DNA from 2 places in the Aeribacillus sp. FSL M8-0235 genome. Region 1 is predicted to be linked to the other one. Evidence: a T-box and tRNA genes for the amino acid it is inferred to sense, from the RefSeq annotation. Region 1 holds a T-box; the other holds one or more tRNA genes.
The links. The T-box of region 1 lies ahead of pheS (phenylalanine--tRNA ligase subunit alpha). A T-box ahead of a tRNA ligase gene usually reads a tRNA of that ligase, here a tRNA-Phe.
Positions count from the first base shown of each region.

Region 1 (11,906 bases):
CTTCCTTTTGCAAGGTTTGCAGCGTTTTTGACTCGCCGGTTTTTATGAATTCTTCGATGACTGCACTCGTTCCTTTCCCAATCCCACTGATTAAAGTAAAATCGTGGATGTCTGATAGGCTTCTCGCATCCCTTTCAAGGGCATTGGCAGCTTTATAAAACGCGGAGATTTTAAAAGGGTTTTCGCCTTTTAACTCCATATATACCGCAATTTTCTTTAACAGGCTGACAACATCCTTTTTGTGAACCGTCATGTTTTACGTCACCTCTTGAATCTTAAACAATATAAAAATCACCTGCTATTGAACTATTTAATAGAAACAGAGAAGGACGATGGGGGTCTAAATAAAGATGTTTCCATCGTCCCTTTACGTCTAGCTTCCTTTACCGAAATAGCCGATCCAAAGATCGTGAATTTTATCAGATAAGACAGGGGTATGATTGACAATTAAATCAGCCAGCAGCGATTTATCGATAAGATTTTGAATTTGCTCGGCTGGAATGAGCGCTGCCAAAAAAAGCAGAATGAATAAAATGAGGTAAGTTTCCGCAAAACCTAAAACCGCACCCAGCAAGCGGTTGATTTGCTTAAGTATTGGAAGCATCGCAACAAAATCAAACATAGATCCGATGATGTGAAGCGCTATTTTTGATCCGATAAACAAAAGCACGAATGCAACTCCGCGATAGTAAGCTTCCTCCAAATGGCCCCCTGTCAATATAGATAGAGCAGCATTTGAATCTCCTATATTTGGATACGGTACCCATAATTCCAGTTTAGGAGCAAGATCGTCAAAATATGTTCTGGCAATTATGAAAGACACTATAACACTTGATAAATAAACTACTTGGAGAATAAATCCCCTTTTAAGGCCAGTGAGCAATCCGAATACTAAGAAAAATAAAATGATCAAGTCAAGCATTTTAAATTTCAATCCTTTTCTTGAAGTTGCTTTTCTAGTTCTTCAAATTTCTCCTTTAATTTGAGATAATCATGAACAGCATTAACCGCAGTTAGTACTGCCAGCTTGTTTAAATCTAGAGATGGGTTTTTTTGACTGATTTCCCGCATTTTTTCGTCAACAATTGAAGCGACAAGCTTCATATGATTTACGCTCTCATTTCCAACAATCGAATACTGCTGTCCATATATATAAACAGTCGCTTTATTTTTAGGTTGATCAGACAAAGCGAATCCTCCATCCTCTATGAAAAAATATCGCAAAATGATTCAAAATCCTAATCATAATCATAACATGTTTGTCGAAAAGATGGAAAGAAGAACAAAAGAAAGGGTACAATAATATAGCATCCATTTTAGGAAAGCGAGGCGTTTTTTATTGTCCAATATCGTCATAAAAGTTGATCATGGGGGAATTCAAACTTTGAAAGATTTTTATAATCCTTTCATTATAGACAGAACCCCTCCAGGTGCCGTCTTTTCTGCCAAATTGACAAACTGTACGATCACTGCTTACAAGTCGGGAAAAGTGCTTTTTCAAGGATCTGCCGCTCAGCAGGAAGCAAACAGATGGGAAAAAACAGCAAAAACAGCCCCTTCTCAAACAGAGAATGAGCTTCAACAGCTTCAACAGATGTCAGTCATCGGCTCTGATGAAGCAGGAACGGGGGATTATTTTGGACCGATCACGGTTGCTGCAGTATTTGTCCCTAAAGAAAAAAGAAAACTGGTTCAGCAGCTTGGAGTAAAAGATTCAAAGGCTTTGACAGACAAACAAGTTTTTTCAATCGCCAACACTTTAATAGAGAAAGTTCCGTACAGCCTCTTAATTTTGCGCAATGAAAAATACAATCAATTGCAAAAATCTGGAATGAACCAAGGGAAATTGAAAGCTATCCTTCATAATCAAGCGATCCATCATTTACTCAAGAAAATTTCTCCTGATAAACCAGAAGCTGTGTTGATCGATCAGTTTGCAGAGCCGAATGTTTACTTTCAATATCTTAAAGACCGGGATGTTCCGTTTAAAGACATAACCATCTTTAAACCGAAGGCGGAGCATATACACATATCTGTCGCTGCAGCATCCATTATCGCAAGATATGCTTTTTTAAAAGAATTAAACAGCTTATCCAACGCAGCCGGATTTTATTTGCCAAAAGGAGCCAGCCATACTGTTGATGAAGCTGCTGCCAAATTAATAAAGGAAAAAGGGAAAAACACACTTGGCAAAATGGCAAAGCTTCATTTTGCCAACACCGAAAAAGCTTTGAATCTATTGAATTGAAATGACGAATCCGGAAATCTTATTTTCTGAGGTTAGCAGGACCAATTTATGATTTCAATAAAAATGAAGGTGCTATCTGCACCTTCATTTGTTAGCTGGAATTATTTTAGGGATTTATCGTCCTGCGTTAGCTGCGAAGAACTGCTGAAAATTTTTCCTCTACCGCCTTAATTACTTTTTCATGAGCTTTTGCTGCTTCCTCATCCGTCAATGTTCGTTCAGGATCGTAGTAGCGGAGTGAAAATGCGATCGATTTTTTCCCTGCTCCCAAACGTTCTCCTTCATACACATCGAAAATGGAAATCTCTTTTAACAGTTTTCCGCCCGCTTCCCGGATCGTTTCTTGAAGCTCGCCAGCATGCACATGCTGATCAACGACTAAGGCGATATCCCTTGTAATGGATGGGAACCTTGGAATCGGCGTATATATGACTGGCTTAGCTTCATATTGAATGAGATCGGCTAGCTTCAGCTCAAAAACATATGTTTCATCTAAATCATACTCTTTTTCAACTTCCGGATTTAATTCGCCGACAAATCCGATGAATGATCCGTTTAAATAAATATCTGCCGTTCTGCCGGGATGCAGCCCTTCACGTTTTGCCTGTTTATACTCAATTTCATCCAACAGTCCAAGCAGATCAAATAAACCGTCTAAAATTCCTTTCACAACATAAAAATCAACTTTTGTTTTTTCCCCTTGCCATGGGTGATAAACGTAGTGACCCGTCATGACGCCTGATAAACGTTCTTTTTCCAAAGGCTTTTCTAAAGCATCGTCCGAAATGAAAACAGAACCAATTTCATAAAGATGAATATCATCGATTTGCCGCGCTTTATTATATTTTACGGACTCAAGCAAATGAGGAAGCAGGCTTAAACGCAAAACACTCCGCTCTTCACTCATCGGCAATGCTAATTGAGTAAAGCTTGACGTCTCCAGCGTAAATTGTCCCGCCTTTTCTTTGCTCGTTAACGAATATGTGATCGCTTGATAAAGCCCGGCGCCTTCCAAAAATCTTCGCACTTTTCTTCTTTTCAATTGATAGTCTGTTAATGCTCCGGATGTTGAAGATCCTGCAGGCAATGTTGACGGAATATAGTCATATCCGTAAAGGCGGGCTACTTCTTCAATTAAATCTTCTTCAATCGCAATATCGCCTCTTCTTGTCGGAACGGTTACTGTAAAAAGACCGTTTTCTTCAACGGTTTCAAATTGCAAGCGGTCAAAAATTTCTTTTATTTCATCTACTGCAATGTTTGTCCCTAAAACGTTGTTAATTTTCTCAGCGGAAATGGTGATCACTTTTTTCTCGATTGAAAAATCATGAAATTCTGCTTCACCTTCTAAAACAGTTCCGGAGGCGTATTTTGCGATCAATTGTGCTGCCCGCTCTGCTGCAGCTTTTACCCTGTTCGGGTCAACCCCCTTTTCAAATCTCAAGCTCGCTTCACTTCTAAGTCCGAAATCCTTCGACGCTTTTCGGACAACACTGCCTTTAAAATAGGCGGCCTCAAGCAAAACGGTCGTCGTATCGTCTCTTACTTCAGAATCGGCCCCTCCCATTACACCAGCTAATGCAACAGGTACTTTGCCATTTGTGATCACAAGGTGATCGCTTGTAAGCTTTCGTTCTTGATCATCAAGGGTCACGATCGTCTCTCCGTCATGTGCGCGGCGAACGAGTATTTCCTTTGATCCGAACCGGTCATAGTCAAACGCATGAAGCGGCTGGCCGTATTCTAATAAACAATAGTTTGTAATATCGACGACGTTGTTATGCGGTCTGATTCCGGCTTTTATTAAGCGCATTTGCATCCATAAAGGGGAAGGGGCAATTTTGACATTTTTAATAATTTTGGCTACATAGAATGGATTATCTTCTTTTGCTTCAACATTCACAGTAATATAATCAGTTGCTTTTTCTTCGGCAGCCTCATAATGAACTTCCGGCTTTCGAACCTCTTTCTTTAAAATTGCTGCAACTTCATAGGCAACACCGATCATGCTTAAACAGTCAGAACGGTTTGGTGTAAGACCTAATTCAAGTACATAATCGTCCATAAACAGCTGTTCAATCGCATTTTTTCCAACTTCAGCATCACTAGGGAAAACAAAAATGCCGTCAGAAAACTCTTTTGGGACAAGCTTTCCTTCAATGCCCAGCTCTTGCAAAGAACAAATCATACCGTTAGATTCTTCACCGCGCAGCTTTGCCCGTTTAATTTTGAAATTGCCCGGCAAAACCGCACCAACTTTGGCTACCGGCACTTTTTGCCCTTTTTCAACGTTTTTGGCGCCGCATATAATTTGCACTGGTTCTCCTTCTCCGATGTCAACTAAACATTTGCTTAATTTTTCTGCATTTGGATGCTGTTCTTTTTCAAGCACCTGTCCAACTACAACATCTTTTATTCCTTCATTAACAGCTTGAACATTTTCAACTTCAATGCCGCTCTTCGTTATTTTTTCAGCCAGCTCCTCAGGGGAAATGTCTAGATCGACATATTCAGAGAGCCATTTGTATGAAACGAACATGAGAAAACCTCCTTTTAAGCTTGTTTAAACTGTTTCAAAAAACGCACATCGTTTGTATAAAAATGACGAATATCATCAATTCCATATTTCAACATGGCAATCCGTTCCGGTCCCATTCCAAATGCAAAACCACGGTATTTTTTCGAATCGAATCCCGCCATTTCCAAAACGTTTGGATGAACCATCCCCGCTCCTAAAATTTCAATCCAGCCTGTTCCTTTGCATACATGACAGCCTTTCATGGAGCATTTAAAGCAGGATACATCGACTTCCACCGACGGTTCAGTAAACGGGAAAAAGCTCGGACGCAGACGAATTTGCCTGTCTTCACCGAACAGTTTTTTCGCAAACACTTCGAGCGTTCCTTTTAAATCGCTCATGCGAATGTTTTCATCCACAACGAGCCCTTCAATTTGCGTAAATTGATGGGAGTGCGTTGCATCATCTGTATCACGTCTGTATACTTTCCCTGGACAAATGATTTTTACAGGACCTTTCCCTTTATATTTTTCTAACGTTCTCGCCTGAACTGGAGATGTGTGTGTGCGCAGCAAAATTTCATCAGTTATGTAAAAGGAATCTTGCATATCCCTTGCCGGATGGCCCTTCGGCAAATTGAGCGCTTCAAAATTGTAATAATCTGTTTCAACTTCTGGACCTTCCTCTACTGTGTATCCCATGCCGATAAACAAATCTTCAATTTCTTCAATGACCGCTTGGAGAGGATGATGGTTTCCTGTTCGAACCGGTCTGCCTGGAAGGGTAACGTCAATCGTTTCTTGCTGTAATTTTTTCTCGATTTCTGCTTTTTCGAGTTGTTCTTGCTTACTTGTTATTTCCCCGGCAATCACTTCCCGAATTTCATTTGCTAACGCACCTATTTTCGGCCGTTCTTCTTTCGAAAGCTTTCCCATTCCGCGAAGAACTTCGGTAATCGGTCCTTTTTTTCCAAGATATTGAACGCGAATATTTTGCAATTGTTTTAAATCCGTTGCTTCCCGTACCTTTTGCAACGCTTCATCGCGAAGCTTTGTTAATTCTTCCTGCATGTAAATTCCTCCTTTTTTTAAAATAAATAAAAAAACCCATCCCAAAAAAGGGACGAGTTGAATTTCGCGGTACCACCCTTATTAACAAAGAAAGAATCTTTGTTCACTTCATTATCATAACGGCACAGCCGGAGCGCCTTTACATGCTTCCGCATGGTCCTGGCGTCAACTCTGGAGGTGAATTCGTTTGCCTCTACCATAAAAATGCTTCCAGTCTACGGCATTTTCTCCCTAAATGGCGACCTGCAAACTACTCTTCTCCGTCATCGTTATTCCTTTATTCAATTGCTTTTAATTATAAAAAAAAGGAATTAAAGGCGCAACACTATTTGCGAAGATGGTACATGAAAATAGCTGAAGCAACGGCAACATTTAATGACTCCGCTTTTCCATAAATCGGAATGTGTAAATTTTGATCCGTCATATCCAGCAGCTCTTTTGAGACCCCATTTCCCTCATTTCCTACAAGGAGGGCAAATGTTTCAGATGGAGGGATCTCTTTATAGAAAACAGCATTTTTTGTTGAAGTTCCAAATACAGGAATTTTCTCTTCCTTCAATTTGTTTATAATCTGTTTTAATGACGAATTGACCACAGGCAAATGAAAAATTGATCCTTGTGTCGCCCGGATCGTTTTACTATTGTACAAATCAACCGTCCCGTCACCTAAAATCACAACATCCATTCCAGCCGCATCTGCAGTACGAATGATCGTACCGAGATTTCCTGGGTCTTGAACCGCATCTATTAACAGCCATTTTTTGGCGTTCAAATCGATTTCCCACCTAAGCTGCTTACAAACAGCCATGACACCTTGCGGGGAATCCGTTTCAGACAGAAGCGAAAACACCTCTTTGGAAACAATCGTTGTCGGAATAGTACCTTCGAAAAAATGATTTGGCAGCTTCGCTCCGTCTAAAACAATTAACTCTTGAACAATTGATTTGTATTTGAGAGCTTCCTCGATTAAATGCAAGCCTTCAATTAAAAACAGCCCGCGCTCTTCCCGTTTTTTTCTTGATTGCAGCTTTTTCCATTCTTTTACTCTTTCATTTTTAGTTGACGCAATCCGTTTCAATGATGGTGTCTCCTTCAACTGATAGTTCATTTCATATACATATTATAGAAAACAAAAGAAAAAATAAAGAAGAATGAAGAAAAACGAGGTGAAGGATATGAATTTTGATTTGCGCAATGCAGTCATTGCCAACATATCGCAAAATTCAAAAGACGAGCTGAGAGAAACGATCGTTGATGCCATCAATAGCAAGGAAGAAAAAATGCTTCCAGGGTTAGGCGTGTTATTTGAAATTATCTGGAACCATTCAAGTCAGCGTGATCAGCAGGAAATGGTTGAAACACTTGAACAAGGATTAAAAGAGACTGGAGCTGGGAAATAACCAGCTCCTGCTTTTTAGTTGTACGTAATGTTTTCAACCGTTTTTTTGTCGAGGCGTTTAATGACTTCTGTCAATAATTGAACCGTATGTTCAAAGTCTTCGCGATGAATCATCGCAGCGTGTGTATGAATGTAGCGCGTTGCAATCGTAATGGAAAGCGTTGGAACACCATTTCCTGTTAAATGAATCGATCCGGAGTCTGTACCGCCACCCGGCATAGCATCATACTGATATGGAATGCCGCATTCTTCAGCGACCCCTACGACAAAATCGCGAAGCCCTTTATGGGAGACCATAGAAGCATCATATAAAATAATTTGCGGACCTTTCCCCATTTTTCCCATCGCTTCTTTTTCGGAAATGCCTGGAGTGTCGCCGGCTATTCCGACGTCTACGCCGAAAGCAATATCAGGCTCAATATAATGGGCTGATGTGCGGGCTCCTCTTAATCCTACTTCCTCCTGAACGGTTCCTACACCGTAAACGACGTTCGGATGGTTTACCCCTTTCAGCTTTTTCAAAACTTCGATCGCTATTGCACAACCGATGCGGTTATCCCAAGCTTTCGCCAAAAGGATTTTATCATTTTTCATAACGGTGAACTCAAAATAAGGCACAATTGGGTCGCCGGGACGAACACCAAATTCCATCGCTTCTTCTCGACTGCTGGCGCCAATATCAATAAACATGTCTTTGATCTCTACAGGCTTTTTTCGTGCTTCTGCCGGCAAAATATGCGGCGGCTTGGAACCGATGATGCCGGTCACATCTCCTTTTTGGGTGACAATCGTCACTCTTTGTGCGAGCATAACTTGATTCCACCAGCCACCAACAGGCTGAAAGCGAATGAACCCTTTATCATCAATTTGCGTAACCATAAAGCCGACCTCATCAAGATGGCCCGCGATCATAATTTTGGGTCCGCCTGATTCTCCTTCTTTTTTGGCAATTAAACTGCCGAGTCCATCCGTTTGGATATCATCCGCATAATCTTTTATGTACCCTCTCATTACTTCTCTGACTTCCCGTTCATTGCCGGCGATGCCTTTCGCGTCTGTTAAATCTTTTAACATTTTCAATGTTTCATCCCATTTCTCCACACTGAAACCTCCTTTAATTTATATTCTTCATTTTTCCCAAACGGAATTGTTAATATCCTTGATTTTGTCTAGCATGATTGACTTCATTTTTCGCCATGTATGCTGAAATAATATCTTCCTCTGAAAAGCCCAGCGCAGAGCCGAGTGTAACATAGTCGTTAAATAAATCGATATACGCTTGGACAGACAAATATTCACTGAATTTTGCCGTTTTTTGATAAACGTTTAAAAAAAGATCGGTCAGGCTTTTATCGATTTTTCTTGCTTTCATTTCCGGCAGTTTTTCAATATACAATTCATGGCCGATCGACAATAAAAAATGAAGGCCGTCTACATACTCTTCCAAAATAACCTCTCTGTCGGAAGGCGGCTTAACGCTCCAAAATTTAAAGCAGCGCGTTTCATTAGCCAATTCGCCAATTTCGACAAGCAAGGCTAAAACTTTTCTCTCGATCAGCCTTTCTTCCTCCAAACCGTGTTTCTTTTCAATTTTTTCATCCAATTCTTTTTGCATTTTATATAACTGTTCAAAATCCATTTTCTCAACCCCTAAAATATATCTAAAAAAATTATAGCAAATGTGATCATTAATGAAACCCCTTCAATTCCTTTTTCGTAATGTATATGTATGAATATGACCTTCGGGGAGGTTTAAAGTAAATGATTGTCATCCTTCTTCGTCTTTTCATAATTGCTGCGATTATTTTCCTAATTTATTCATTCATTAAATATTTATTGAACCCGAAGCGAAAGTTAGAATTGGCTCATGAGCAAAAAAAATTTTTCTTTCTTGATGATAAAGAAAATGTCCACAAAAATTTTTTGTTAACGCATAAAGGAGTTTTATTTGAAGGGGAAAAATATTTAGGCACGACTGAAACTTCTTTTGAAGTTATCTCCGTTTTTATTTGGACATCTACTCCAAATAAGTTAAGGGGGTTTACAAAAGAAGATTTTCAATTTATAGAATCGAAAATAAAAGAAGCATATCCTTACGCCAAAATCGACTGGAAAAGTCCAATTAAAGAGTTTTTGAATCGGAACGAATCGGAATTCCCGACACTATCTTAAGACAGTAAAAAAGAATGAGCAGCTTGACATTCTCGTTCAAAATTGACAGTGTTAAAAGACTATGCGGTCCATGACTGGACGATCATGGTGTCGCTTTTTTGATCAATCTATGCAATATTTCTGATTTAAAAAGAAAATAAGCATTCTGAAGGCAGTTCCCATTGCGGGAGCTGCTGTTAGCTTCCATTTCTATTTTTATCCCATTACCTTTTCTCTTCCTCTATGAAATTTTGTAAAACAGCTCGGTAATTGATTATAATTTTTCGAAGTCTCCTTTTTAATTGGGTTTGGTCACTTTCATTATAAAACAGAGTGCTTCGTAAATGCTTTTTTCATTTTGATGATATTCTTGATCCCAACATTTAGTATAGAACCTAAATTTTTTGCATCGGCCTAAAAAACCCTTGAACTTTTGACTTTTTTCACTGTTGAGAAACGTAAAGCCATAATCGTTTACCTTTTCAGCCATATAAAAATCCCCTCCAAATAGAAGTGCAGCATCCGCGAGTCATTGCGCAGATTTTTTACACGTCTACTTAAAGGGGATCAATAATGTGCTGTTCAATTATGTCCAGCCCAAAGGGCAATGTACGTTTATAGGTGGCTTGCTTTTTCGATTACTTATTTAATTCAGCTTTAGCTGTTTCGGCGAGTTGTGCAAATCCTTTTTCATCATTTACTGCTAAGTCAGCAAGCATTTTTCTGTTTACTTCAATGCCAGCAAGCTTTAAACCGTGCATGAACCGGTTGTAGGAAAGACCGTGAATGCGCGCAGCAGCATTGATTCTCGTAATCCAAAGCTTACGGAAATCGCGTTTTCTTTGGCGACGGTCACGGTATGCATACATTAAAGATTTCATTACTTGCTGGTTAGCAACTTTATATAAACGATGCTTCGAACCGTAATAACCTTTTGCAAGCTTAATAATTTTTTTGCGGCGTCTGCGTGTCACTGTACCGCCTTTAACACGTGCCATAATGCATTCCCTCCTAAAAAATCGAAGTTAAAAATTATTTTATATTGTCAAGCATTTGATGAATACGTTTAAAGTCACCTTTGCTTACTAATGCTGGTTTGCGAAGTTTGCGTTTTTGCTTTTGAGTTTTGTTAGCGAATAAATGACTAGTAAATGCATGAGACCGTTTCAAATTTCCGTTCCCAGTTTTTTTAAATCTTTTCGCAGAGCCGCGATGAGTTTTCATTTTAGGCATAAAAGGATCCTCCTTCTATTTCTTTTCGTTTTTCGGTGCTAGCACTAGAAACATGCTGCGCCCATCCATTTTCGGCTTCGTTTCAACAGAACTGATGTCAGCGCATGCTTCAGAAAATCTTTCTAGAACTCGTTGGCCGATTTCTTTATGGGTAATCGCTCTTCCTTTAAAGCGGATCGATGCTTTCACCTTGTCACCCTTCTCCAAAAATTTCCGAGCATTGCGAAGCTTTGTATTAAAGTCATGCTCTTCAATTGTTGGGCTTAGGCGGACTTCCTTCACATTAATAACTTTCTGCTTTTTACGCGCCTCTTTTTCTTTCTTTTGCTGCTCGAAGCGGTATTTTCCGTAATCCATGATGCGAGCAACCGGCGGTTTTGCATTCGGAGCAACAAGAACGAGATCCAAATTGGCATTTGCGGCAATATCAAGCGCTTCTTGCCGTGATTTAATGCCTAACTGATTACCGTTTTGATCGACCAGTCGAACTTCACGAGCGCGGATGCCCTCGTTTACTAACATATCTTTGCTAATAATGAGCCACCTCCAAGATTTTATAAACAAAGTGCACGTTCGCCTTGACAGAGCTTATACATTCGTTTATGCAAATAAAAAACGCGTAGACGCACACTGCACCCACACGTTGAATACACGAACTTTTTGTCCAATGTATAAACCTGTCAACAGCAACAATGTGCGTCAATCAGGTGAGAAGCGGGTGCTTCTGCTTGTTCTCCTTGACTATAATATTCTACCATGGCAAAGCAGCTTTGTCAAAACAACATTTCTTCAAAAACGATACCATTTTAAACTATTCAAACAGAAAATGCAAGAGTCTATTTGAATGAACATACATAAATCGGAATGGAGTGGACATGATAATCAATATTTCATATAACTATTGGAGTGATCGAAATGGATGCAAACCGCGTAAAACAAATTTTATCCTCGCCCGCTGATATTGAAGTTCTCTATAACGGAGCTTCCGTTTGGATTGATCAGCTAAATGAAGATGGAAAAACAGCAACCGTTCATGTAAGAGGTCCGTTTAAAGAACGTACGGTTGTAGATATTTCTGAGCTTGAAGAAAAATAATTCCTCCATTGTTTTAAACATTATTGATATAAAATAGCTCCCAATGCTCCGGTAAAAGAACCGTTTGATAAAAATATGCTTTGCAGACCTGTCATGGAATCAAAGCTTTGGATGATTTGTTGTAAAGGAGGGTTTTGCGAAATTGCAGCTCCAACATAGACACACGTGTCCACTTGATGAAGCTCGGCACAT
Region 1 covers NZ_JBBOBW010000001.1:2,806,446-2,818,351, forward strand. Annotated here, with positions in the region: gene polX (DNA polymerase/3'-5' exonuclease PolX) at 1-253, opposite strand, end outside; gene NSQ71_RS13760 (CvpA family protein) at 374-922, opposite strand; gene zapA (cell division protein ZapA) at 931-1,188, opposite strand; gene rnhC (ribonuclease HIII) at 1,340-2,248, shown strand; gene pheT (phenylalanine--tRNA ligase subunit beta) at 2,376-4,787, opposite strand; gene pheS (phenylalanine--tRNA ligase subunit alpha) at 4,802-5,836, opposite strand; T-box leader at 5,882-6,112, opposite strand; gene NSQ71_RS13785 (TrmH family RNA methyltransferase) at 6,162-6,944, opposite strand; gene sspI (small acid-soluble spore protein SspI) at 7,012-7,236, shown strand; gene NSQ71_RS13795 (M42 family metallopeptidase) at 7,251-8,336, opposite strand; gene NSQ71_RS13800 (dUTP diphosphatase) at 8,386-8,874, opposite strand; gene NSQ71_RS13805 (hypothetical protein) at 8,997-9,407, shown strand; gene NSQ71_RS13810 (hypothetical protein) at 9,685-9,876, opposite strand; gene rplT (50S ribosomal protein L20) at 10,025-10,384, opposite strand; gene rpmI (50S ribosomal protein L35) at 10,419-10,619, opposite strand; gene infC (translation initiation factor IF-3) at 10,635-11,156, opposite strand; ribosomal protein L20 leader region at 11,225-11,355, opposite strand; gene NSQ71_RS13830 (H-type small acid-soluble spore protein) at 11,535-11,714, shown strand; gene coaW (type II pantothenate kinase) at 11,735-11,906, opposite strand, start outside.

Region 2 (11,906 bases), 970 kb from region 1:
TCTTTTATCAATGAACGGCGTATTGGCGTCGTTTGTCATTGCGAAGCGTGATGAACATACAGTCGGTATTAGTGCTAGATCATTGGGCGATTTTAATGTTCAATTAATAATGGAAGCACTTGGAGGTGGAGGGCATTTAACAAATGCCGCGACCCAGTTGGAGCATGTTACGATAAATGAAGCAGAAAAACGATTAAAAGAAGCTGTTCAACAATATTTAGAAGGGAGAAATGAAGAATGAAAGTAATTTTTTTACAAGATGTAAAGGGGAAAGGGAAAAAAGGTGAAGTAAAAAATGTAGCTGACGGCTATGCCCAAAATTATCTTTTTAAAAAAGGTTTGGCTGTTGAAGCGACGAGTGCCAATTTAAAACAGCTGGAAGCGCAAAAGAAAAAAGAAGAAAAAGAGGCAGCGGAAGAATTAGCGCAGGCAAAAAAATTAAAAGAACAGCTTGAAAAAATCACGGTTGAATTAAAAGCGAAAGCCGGTGAGGGCGGAAGATTATTTGGTTCTGTAACAAGCAAACAAATTGCTGATCAATTAAAAAAAGCACATAATATTCAAATCGATAAACGGAAGATTGATCTTCCAGATGCGATTCGTTCTTTAGGCTATACAAATGTTCCGATTAAGCTTCATTCGGAAGTGACGGCGACGTTAAAGGTACATGTTACAGAAGAATAATGGCAAGGAGCAATGTGGTATTATGGAAAGAAGTTGATCTTGAAGTAATGCCACATTTCTCTTTATACTTTTTGGAGAAAAAATTTATGTGTCCACGGTAAGGCGGTGATCATCTTGAATGATCTTCTGGTCAGTGATCGAATTCCACCACAAAATATAGAAGCAGAGCAGGCAGTGCTTGGGGCAATTTTTTTAGAACCTGAAGCGCTTATGTTAGCTTCCGAAATATTAGTTCCTGAAGATTTTTATCGATCCAGCCATCAAAAGATTTTTCAATCGATGTTGAGGCTTTCGGAAAAAGGAGAGCCCGTCGATTTAGTAACTGTGACAAAAGACTTGGCGGATGCGAAAATTTTGGAAGAGGTTGGCGGGGTTTCTTATTTAAGCGATTTAGCGGGATCCGTTCCTACAGCAGCAAATATCGAATATTATGCGAAAATTGTTGAAGAAAAATCGATATTGAGAAGACTTATACGAACAGCAACGGCTATAGCTCAAGAAGGCTATAATCGGGAAGACGATGTGGAAACACTTTTAACAGAAGCCGAAAAAAGCATCATGGAAGTGGCGCAGCGGAGAAAAGCCGGATTGTTTCAAAACATTAAAGATATTCTTGTTCGAACATACGATAAAATTGAAATGCTCCACAATCGCAAAGGGGAAATTACAGGAATTCCTACAGGCTTTTCCGAATTGGATCGTATGACGGCCGGCTTTCAGCGAAATGATTTAATTATCGTAGCGGCCCGCCCGTCTGTCGGTAAAACTGCATTTGCCTTAAACATCGCTCAAAATGTTGCGACGAAAACGGACGAAAATGTAGCGATTTTTAGCTTGGAAATGGGTGCGGAACAGCTTGTCATGCGTATGCTTTGCGCAGAAGGAAACATAGATGCCCAAAATTTGCGAACGGGAAATTTAACCCCGGATGATTGGGGAAAGTTGACGATGGCAATGGGGAGTTTATCAAATGCCGGCATTTATATTGATGATACACCTGGCATAAGAGTGAGTGATATTCGCGCCAAATGCAGACGGTTAAAACAGGAAAAGGGCCTTGGTTTAATTATCATAGATTATTTGCAATTAATTCAAGGAAGCGGGCGGAATCGGGAAAACCGCCAGCAGGAAGTTTCGGAAATATCAAGATCTCTTAAGGCTTTGGCACGTGAATTGGAAGTGCCGGTCATCGCATTATCCCAGCTATCACGAAGCGTCGAGCAGCGTCAAGATAAACGCCCGATGATGTCAGATATTCGGGAGTCCGGTAGTATTGAGCAGGATGCAGATATCGTCGCCTTTTTATACAGAGATGATTACTACAATACGGAATCAGAAAACAAAAATATTATTGAAATCATTATAGCCAAGCAGCGGAACGGCCCTGTAGGAACTGTTCAGCTTGCATTTGTAAAAGAATATAATAAATTTGTAAATCTTGAAAGAAGATATGAAGACGATCATATTCCTCCTGCTGTCTCTTGATGAGGCAGTTGTTTTTTGTAAGCATCTTATATAACACGAACAAAATATTTAATAATAAATTGAACGTTCGGATTTTATTGACTCTACTTGCTACAATTGGTAGAATAAACTTGTTTCTTTGTATTGGATTTTTGGTGAACACGGAGGTGCACACATGTCATCAGTTGTTGTTGTTGGTACACAATGGGGGGATGAAGGAAAAGGGAAAATAACCGATTTCCTTTCTCAAAATGCGGAAGTGATCGCCCGTTACCAAGGTGGAAACAATGCTGGCCATACAATCAAATTTAACGGTGAAACATATAAACTGCATTTAATCCCATCCGGTATTTTTTATCAAGATAAAATTTGTGTCATCGGAAACGGAATGGTTGTCGATCCTAAAGCGCTGGTAGAAGAGTTGAACGGTTTGCATAAACGGGGAATTCAAACAAATAATCTGCGAATTTCCAACCGCGCTCACGTCATTTTGCCTTATCATTTAAAATTGGATGAAGTGGAAGAAGAACGAAAAGGAGCCAACAAGATCGGGACGACGAAAAAAGGAATAGGTCCAGCCTATATGGATAAAGCAGCCCGTATTGGCATCCGCATCGCCGATTTATTGGATCGTGAAGTCTTTGAAGAAAAATTGAGAAGAAATTTAGAAGAAAAAAATCGCCTGTTTGAAAAAGTATACGAAGTTGAAGGATTTAAACTGGAAGAGATTTTAAATGAATACTACGAGTACGGCCAACAAATCAAACAATATGTATGCGACACATCTGTTGTGCTGAACGACGCGCTTGATGAAGGACGCCGTGTTTTATTTGAAGGCGCTCAAGGTGTTATGCTTGATATCGATCAAGGTACATATCCTTTTGTTACATCTTCCAATCCAGTAGCAGGCGGTGTGACAATTGGAGCAGGTGTAGGTCCTACGAAAATTAAACATGTTGTCGGCGTATCAAAAGCTTATACAACTCGTGTAGGAGACGGTCCGTTTCCGACAGAGCTCCACGATGAAATTGGCGATCAAATTCGTGAAGTTGGACGGGAATATGGCACAACAACAGGACGTCCGCGTCGAGTGGGCTGGTTTGACAGCGTTGTTGTTCGCCATGCGCGCCGGGTAAGCGGAATAACTGATTTATCTTTAAATTCCATCGATGTATTGACAGGAATCGAAACATTGAAAATATGCATCGCCTACAAATACAAAGGTGAAATTTTAGAAGAATTTCCAGCAAGTTTAAAAGTACTTGCACAGTGCGAACCTGTCTATGAGGAATTGCCGGGTTGGAAGGAAGACATTACGGGGGCAAAAAGCTTGGACGATCTTCCTGACAATGCACGCCATTATGTTGAACGGATTTCCCAGTTAACAGGTATCCCACTTTCCATCTTTTCAGTTGGTCCAGATCGTTCACAAACAAATGTTGTCCGCAGTGTATACAGTCCAATATAATAAACTTGGAGGGATCGGCTGTTCCCTCTTTTTTTTTGTGAAATTAAAAAAAATCGTTGTTTTGTCCCTCTAGAAATGATATTATTATACACGTCTTGAGAAAAATGAGCGTATTGGCTCAGAACTGTTCGCACAATGCATCCAACATCCTCGAAAAAGCTAGAAGAGGAAGGGACATCTGACAAATTTTAAAATGGATTAGAAGAAAAAAAATTTTATGAGCCATTAGCTCAGTCGGTAGAGCAACGAGCAAGGCTTCATCGAATAGGCGACGAGTTGTCCCGACGCATCTAACATCCTCGAAAAAGCCGGAAGAGGAAGGGACATCTGACAAATGAAAAATGGATTAGAAGAAAAAAAATTTTATGAGCCATTAGCTCAGTCGGTAGAGCAACGAGCAAAGCTTCATCGAATAAGCGACGAGTTGTCCCGACGCATCCATCATCCTCGAAAAATCAGGAAGAGGAAGGGACATCTGACAAATTTTAAAATGGATTAGAAGAAAAAAATTTTTATGAGCCATTAGCTCAGTAGGTAGAGCAACGAGCAAGGCTTCATCGAATAAGCGACGAGTTGTCCCGACGCATCCAACATCCTCGAAAAAGCTAGAAGAGGAAGGGACATCTGACAAATTTTAAAATGGATTAGAAGGAAAAAATTTTTTATGAGCCATTAGCTCAGTTGGTAGAGCATCTGACTTTTAATCAGAGGGTCGGAGGTTCGAATCCTCCATGGCTCACCATTACAATCGAGAAATATTATACAAGCTGCCTCACATTCGAGAATCCACATATATGAAAGGCTTGAGAGAGGGAAAAAGAGTTCGCATTCTTGAAAACTTTATACGGCTCGGTAGCTCAGTCGGTAGAGCAAAGGACTGAAAATCCTTGTGTCGGCGGTTCGATTCCGTCCCGAGCCACTTCATACGCACGGTTTATCCGTGCTATTTTTGGCTATAAGTAAGTTAAACCAAAATTGGTAACATTTGTGGTTGTAAATAGAAATTTGATTTCTCATCTCAAGCTGTTACAATAAGATAAAAATTGATATAATAGGTTTGATAGGAATTTACAGGGGTTTACTCTAAGTTCCAAAACCTATTGAATTTAAGACCTCTAGCAATAGCTAGGGGTTTTCTGCTTGTTTTTTCCATTTGTATTGAAAGTTGATGATGAGATGAATGTAATCGTGGTAAAGTAAAGTTAATAGATCAAAAGGGGAGAAAATGATGGAAAATAAAAAAATATTAGTTGTTGATGACGAAAAACCAATTGCAGATATATTAGAGTTTAATCTTAAAAAAGAAGGTTTTGATGTATACTGTGCTTATGATGGAACAAGCGCGATTGAAATGGTGGAAGAAATTAAACCTGACTTGATATTGTTAGATATTATGCTTCCCAGCAAGGATGGAATGGAAGTGTGCCGGGAAGTTCGAAAAAAATATGAAATGCCGATTATTATGTTGACTGCGAAAGATTCAGAAATCGATAAAGTGCTTGGTCTGGAGCTTGGTGCTGATGATTATGTGACAAAACCATTCAGCACAAGAGAGCTCTTGGCAAGGGTAAAGGCAAATTTACGAAGACAGCAAACAAATGCTGCAAGGGAAGCGGCTTCTGAACAGTCGGAAATTCAAATCGGCTCTCTCGTTATTCATCCTGATGCATATGTCGTTTCAAAACGGGGAGAAACGATCGAGCTTACTCATCGTGAGTTTGAATTGCTTCACTATTTAGCGAAGCACATTGGACAGGTCATGACCCGAGAGCATTTGCTGCAAACCGTTTGGGGATATGACTATTTCGGAGACGTCAGAACTGTAGATGTCACGGTTAGAAGACTTAGGGAAAAAATTGAAGACAACCCAAGCCATCCAATATGGATTGTGACAAGAAGAGGGGTAGGTTATTATTTGCGCAATCCTGAACAGGAGCAGTGAACATGTATAGCAGTCGAGTGAGTTTTTTACGTTCGATACATTTTAAAATTGTGCTGATCTATGTGCTTCTGATTATTTTGGCTATGCAAATCATCGGTATTTACTTCGTTAAGGAATTGGAATCTTCTCTTATAGAAAATTTTAAATCTTCCCTTTCGCAGCGGATTGATTTGCTGGCTTACCAGATTGAGCAAGCGATGACGAATGAAGAAGTGGACGAATCATTGAATATGGAAGATGAGATATCTGCTATTTTGCAAGATTTTAAACGGGAGGAAATTCATGAAGTTCGCGTAGTGGACCAAGATGCGCGTGTCATCGGGACATCTGATTACAACAAAGATGTGATCGGGAAAAGAACAACTGAAAATATGATTAAACGGACTTTAATCGTCGGTTCGCCTGAAAGCAATATTTTGCTTGATCCGCAAACGAAGCATCGAATGTACGTATCAGCGACTCCGATCGTCACAGATTATAAACGAGAAACAATTGGCGTTGTTTATGTCGTTGCCTCAATGGAGGAAGTTTTTTCACAATTGCGGACGATTAACAAAATTTTTGCAACAGGCACAGGGATGTCCCTTCTTATTACCGCGGCGCTAGGAATTTTTCTTGCCCGCACTATAACCCGTCCGTTGTCAGATATGAGAAGGCAAGCGTTGGAGCTGGCAAAAGGGAATTTTTCCAGAAAAGTAAAAGTGTATGGAGAAGATGAAATTGGACAGCTTGCATTAACATTCAATCATCTCACGGAAAAATTGGAGGAAGCACAGGAAACAACTGAAGAAGAGCGCAGAAAGCTGGCGTCTATTATTACTCATATGACAGAAGGTGTCATAGCCACAGATCGGCATGGAAAAGTAATTGTCATGAACAATCCGGCCCATGAAATGTTGAATGTTTCACGTGAAACAGCCTTAGGAAAATCAATTGTGGAGCTTTTAGATTTAACGGATGAATGTACTTTTGAAGATTTAGTGAACCAGCAAGAACCGATGCTGTTAGATTTCAGCACAGAGGAAAAACCGTATATATTACGAATCAGCTTTTCTACAATACAAATTGATGAAGATCATATTAACGGATTGATTGCAGTAGTTTACGATGTAACAGAGCAGGAACGAATCAACCAAGAGCGGCGTGAATTTGTCGCAAACGTTTCTCATGAGCTGCGGACGCCGCTTACTACAATGCGCAGTTACTTGGAAGCATTGGCGGAAGGAGCTTGGAAAGACGAAACGATCGCGCCAAAATTTTTACAAGTGACGCAAAATGAAACGGAGCGGATGATTAGGCTTGTTAATGACTTGCTCCAGCTATCAAAACTAGATAGTAAAGATTATCAATTAAATAAAGACATGGTGAATTTCACAGACTTTTTCCACAAAATTATTGATCGTTTTGAAATGTCTAAGCAGCAGCATGTCACATTTGTACGAAACATTCCGAAAAAAAGCCTTTATGTAGAAATTGAACCCGATAAAATTACGCAAGTGCTCGATAATATTATTTCCAATGCATTGAAATATTCTCCTGAAGGCGGAAAAATCTCTTTTCAAGTAAAAGAACAAGTTGACCATATTGAAGTCAGTGTAAAAGATGAAGGCATTGGAATTCCGAAAGAAAGTGTGAAAAAAATTTTTGAACGTTTTTATCGTGTTGATAAGGCTAGATCACGCAAAATGGGCGGAACCGGTCTTGGTCTTGCAATTGCAAAAGAGATGGTGGAAGCACACGGAGGAGAAATTTGGGTGGAAAGTGAAGAAGGAAAAGGCACGACTGTATTTTTCACATTGCCATATGAACAGAACCAAGAGGATGATTGGCTATGAACCGGGAAACGATAAAATCCATTATTTTAACATTTTTAGTGCTGACAAGTTTATTCTTCACCTGGAATATTTGGACATATCAGCCAAACTACGGGGAAATTTCGAACTCCAACTATATTGAAAACAACCCGTTAAGTAATGTAACAAAAAAGCCTTATGAAGTCGTGCAGCCGGATCATATTATGATTCATGAAAAAATAAAACATTACGCAACTTATGACGAAATCGTCATCGAAAGACTTTGGAAGGATATCCGTCAGTGGGAGCTAGAAGAATTCAAAAATATTTCTGGAGAGATTGAAAAGCAATATGGTTTTAATCAATGGATAAACAGGGAAATACATAATTCAACCCCTAACTTTGAAGTTATTTTTAACGACTCGATTCCGATGTCAGCCCTCTTATCAATAACCGACTGGACGGATGAAGAAGATTTCAATATAGAATTTGATCGGATTTACATTCCTCTGACAAACGAGAAAGCGAACCGAAAGCTTTATTTAGTCGACTACGAGCATAAATATGTAGTAGAAGCACAGGTGAAAACCGTTTTAAGCAATTTGTGGACGGAAGTGTATAAAGAAAAAGAAAACTTTGAAAGCTACGTGTTTTGGAACGGATTATTTTTGCCTGAAAAGCCGTTTCCGATTCATCGCCTTCAATATTTTACAAAATCAATGAGCGGTGAGCAGTTTAAAAATGCATTGTTTAATGATCCAAGTTATGTAAAACGGGATGTCAATGCTTCCGAATTTGTGTATACAGACAGCTCCCGTCAGCTTGTCATCAACGAAGATAAAGAAAGGGTTGTTTACGTTAATCCGACAATTGACCAGTCTTTAACGACGGAAAAAGGAAAATTGATCTTGCAGAGCATTGATTTTTTGAACAAACATGGCGGTTGGCTGTCAGGATTAAATGATTATCGCTTCGAAAAAACGGATCAAGAACAGAAAATTTATTTTCGTCTAACGGTTCGAAATTTGCCAGTATTTTCGTTCAGCGATTCGCATTATTCGATCACGACGATCATGCAAAGCTGGGGAAAGAATGATATTGCCTTATATCAGCGTCCGTTATTTTATTTGGATGGTTTTATCCGGGAAGATAAAACGACTTTACCTAAAGCAGCAGATATAATTGAAGCTATTAAGGATAATCCAAGCATTGAAGCCGACAAAATAAAACGTATTTTTCCCGCTTATGACATACAACAGTCGTCACGGCAAAATATCGTAAATTTGGAGCCGATATGGTGCATTGAACTCGAAAACGATAAATATCAAAGGCTGAATGTGAAAAAAGCGGGTAAAGGAGGGGAAGGTATTGGATTGGAGTAAAACGAAAACGGTGTTTATTATTGCCTTCCTGATCCTTGATATTTATTTAGCTTTTCAGTATGTTGAAAAAATCAAAAGCTCCAAATATGATATGATCACGAAAACGACGATTGAAGAGCAGTTTGCAGCGGAAAATATACAATTTGGGAAGCTTCCAAAAGAAGTAATAGAAGGTTCTTATATAACGGCAGAAAGCAAAATATTTAAGGAAGAAGAAATCGAACAACTGAAAAATCAAAAGCCGATGCTGCCTGATGAGGAGTTGACTCGTTCGGTAACAAAGCTTCGGATGAGTTTTGACAAACCGATTCCAATTGTAGGAGAAAGTATCGAAAATAAGATCAAGCAAATTTTAACAACACAAATCATTGCGGGCAGTCAATACAAGTTTTGGCGCTACAGCAAAGAAACAAGGGAAATTATTTGTCTGCAGGAATACAAAGGAAAAATTATTTTTCAAGATGTAAGTGATGGAATCGGTATGATTGTCTTTTATTTAAATGATAAAAATGAAATTGTGTCTTATCAGCAAACATTGCTAGAAGATATAAAAGAATTGGAGAAGCAGGAAATATTGCCTGCGATTAAAGCATTGGAAGCTCTTTATGAAAAAAATGATTTGAAATCTAACAGTAAAGTAACCGATGTAGAATACGGATATTACACACAATACCCGCTGTCGGAACAGCAAATTTTGGCTCCGACATGGCATGTAGTTGTCAATAAAACAGAAGATTATTATGTGAATGCATTGGAAGGTCAGGTCATTAAACCGGAGAAAGAGAATAATAATTTGGAGTGAGTGAAGGAAATGAGCCTTAATTTCAGTGTTCTTGCGAGCGGCAGCACAGGGAATGCCATTTATGTAGAAACAGATGAACATTCCCTGTTAATCGATGCAGGATTAAGTGGTAAACAAATGGAAAATTTGTTTCAAGAAATTCAACGGGACATAAAAAATTTAAGCGGTATATTAGTCACCCATGAGCATAGCGATCACATCAAGGGACTTGGAATTTTAGCGAGAAAATACGAAATTCCGATTTTCGCGAATGAAAAAACGTGGAAAGCAATGGAGAGAGAAATCGGCGAAATTCATTTAGAACAAAAGTTTACTTTTGAAATCGGCGAAACGAAATCGTTTGGAAGTTTAGAGGTTGAATCATTTGGCGTTTCCCATGATGCAGCAGAACCAATGTTTTTTGTGTTTCACCACCGTGGAAAAAAACTAGCGTTAATTACTGATACTGGATATGTAAGCGACAGAATGAAAGGGATCATACGCGGTGCAGATGTTTTTATTTTTGAAAGCAACCATGACGTAGAAATGCTGCGAATGTGCCGGTATCCTTGGAATGTAAAACGAAGAATTTTATCTGATGTTGGACATGTTTCAAATGAAGATGCTGCACTTGCTATGGCTGATGTCATTGGCGACAAGACGAAACGAATTTATTTGGCGCATTTAAGTAAAGAAAATAATATGAAAGAGCTCGCACGAATGTCTGTCCAGCAAGTATTAGAGAAAAAAGGATTCGTTGTCGGAGAACAATTTGAATTATATGATACAGATCCAAAGAAACCGACGCCTCTCGTAGCTGTTTAAATGTTTGAATTTCCCCATCGTTGGGTATGTTAATGTTGTCATATATTTTTCCTGCCAGCTCGCGTTATACTATAATAATGTAGATAAAATCATTCGTCATCGGAAAGGAATGATGAGGCGATGGGATATTATGATGATGATTTTGAACGGTATAATAACAGAAAACAAAGGGGAAACTGGGGCGGATCATTATTGGCTGGGTTAATCGGAGCCGTGTTAGGCGCGTTATTAGTTATTTTCTCCCTTCCAGCATTAGCACAATTTAATATTCTTCCATATGATCTGAACATCAGTCCAGAGCAAACTGAGGAAGGGGAAACAGGAAATGTCCAAGGGCCAGTCAAAACAGTAAATGTAAATGTGAATTCAGCAGTTACAGAAGCAGTCAATAAAGTGAGTGATGCGGTTGTCGGAGTCGTCAATATTCAGCAAGTAAGCTTCTGGGATCAAACACAAGAGGGAGAAGCAGGAACAGGATCAGGGGTCATCTACAAAAAGGAAGGCGATAAAGCCTATATTGTAACAAATCACCATGTTGTAGCCGGAGCGCATCAATTGGAAGTTGTATTAAACGACGAAACACGCATTCCCGCTGAACTTGTCGGCAGTGATCAGCTGATGGATTTAGCAGTATTGGTTGTGGATGCAAAGCATGTTAAGAAGGTTGCTGAATTCGGCAATTCGGACACAGTCAAACCGGGTGAGCCGGTGCTGGCAATCGGAAACCCGCTCGGCTTGCAATTTGCTGGGTCTGTTACACAAGGGATTATTTCCGGAACAGAACGGACCATTCCTGTTGATATTGATGAAAACGGAACAGTGGATTGGCAGGCGGAAGTGCTGCAGACGGATGCCGCAATTAATCCCGGAAACAGCGGCGGAGCACTTGTGAATTTAGACGGGAAAGTAATTGGAATTAATTCCATGAAAATTGCTGAATCCGCGGTGGAAGGAATCGGACTGTCTATCCCAATTAACATTGCAATTCCGATTATTAATGATCTTGAAAAATTCGGCGAAGTGAAGCGTCCATATATGGGAATCGGTCTTCAGTCTCTTGAAGACATCCCAAGCTATTATTGGGAAGAGGCATTAAATTTGCCAAAGGACGTTAAAAACGGCGTGATTGTGATGAGTGTTGAGCCGATGTCGCCAGCTCAACGCGCAGGTTTGAGAGAGAAGGACGTAATTATAGAGCTTGCTGGGAAAAAGGTTGAAAATGTTCTCCAGCTTCGAAAGCAGCTATACAGCCAAAAGGTTGGAAGCACAGTGGAAGTAAAATTCTATCGAAATGGCGAGTTGAAAACAGTGAAGCTGAAGCTCGTTGAACAAAAATCTTTTTAAAGAACAGGAAGGCGGAATCAGCTTTCCTGTTTTCATTATGGGGTAGGAGGATTATAAATGTATTGCTGCGAGGATCATATTCAAAAAATTGAATTTAATCACAGCTTATCCACAACCTGTGAATTGTGCAAAAAAACCGCAGTATATATAGTTGGGAACTGATTTTCGGACACGAAATATAGAGGTATTCATCCACAATTGTGGATAAAATCTGTGGAATATT
Region 2 covers NZ_JBBOBW010000001.1:3,771,579-3,783,484, reverse strand. Annotated here, with positions in the region: gene NSQ71_RS18325 (DHH family phosphoesterase) at 1-241, shown strand, start outside; gene rplI (50S ribosomal protein L9) at 238-684, shown strand; gene dnaB (replicative DNA helicase) at 799-2,169, shown strand; gene NSQ71_RS18310 (adenylosuccinate synthase) at 2,324-3,616, shown strand; tRNA gene NSQ71_RS18305 (tRNA-Lys) at 4,283-4,358, shown strand; tRNA gene NSQ71_RS18300 (tRNA-Phe) at 4,463-4,535, shown strand; gene yycF (response regulator YycF) at 4,845-5,558, shown strand; gene walK (cell wall metabolism sensor histidine kinase WalK) at 5,561-7,393, shown strand; gene NSQ71_RS18285 (YycH family regulatory protein) at 7,390-8,733, shown strand; gene NSQ71_RS18280 (two-component system regulatory protein YycI) at 8,720-9,535, shown strand; gene NSQ71_RS18275 (MBL fold metallo-hydrolase) at 9,545-10,339, shown strand; gene NSQ71_RS18270 (S1C family serine protease) at 10,460-11,683, shown strand.
Region 2: it encodes a tRNA-Phe, which carries the amino acid that the T-box ahead of pheS (phenylalanine--tRNA ligase subunit alpha) is inferred to sense. The anticodon was not compared.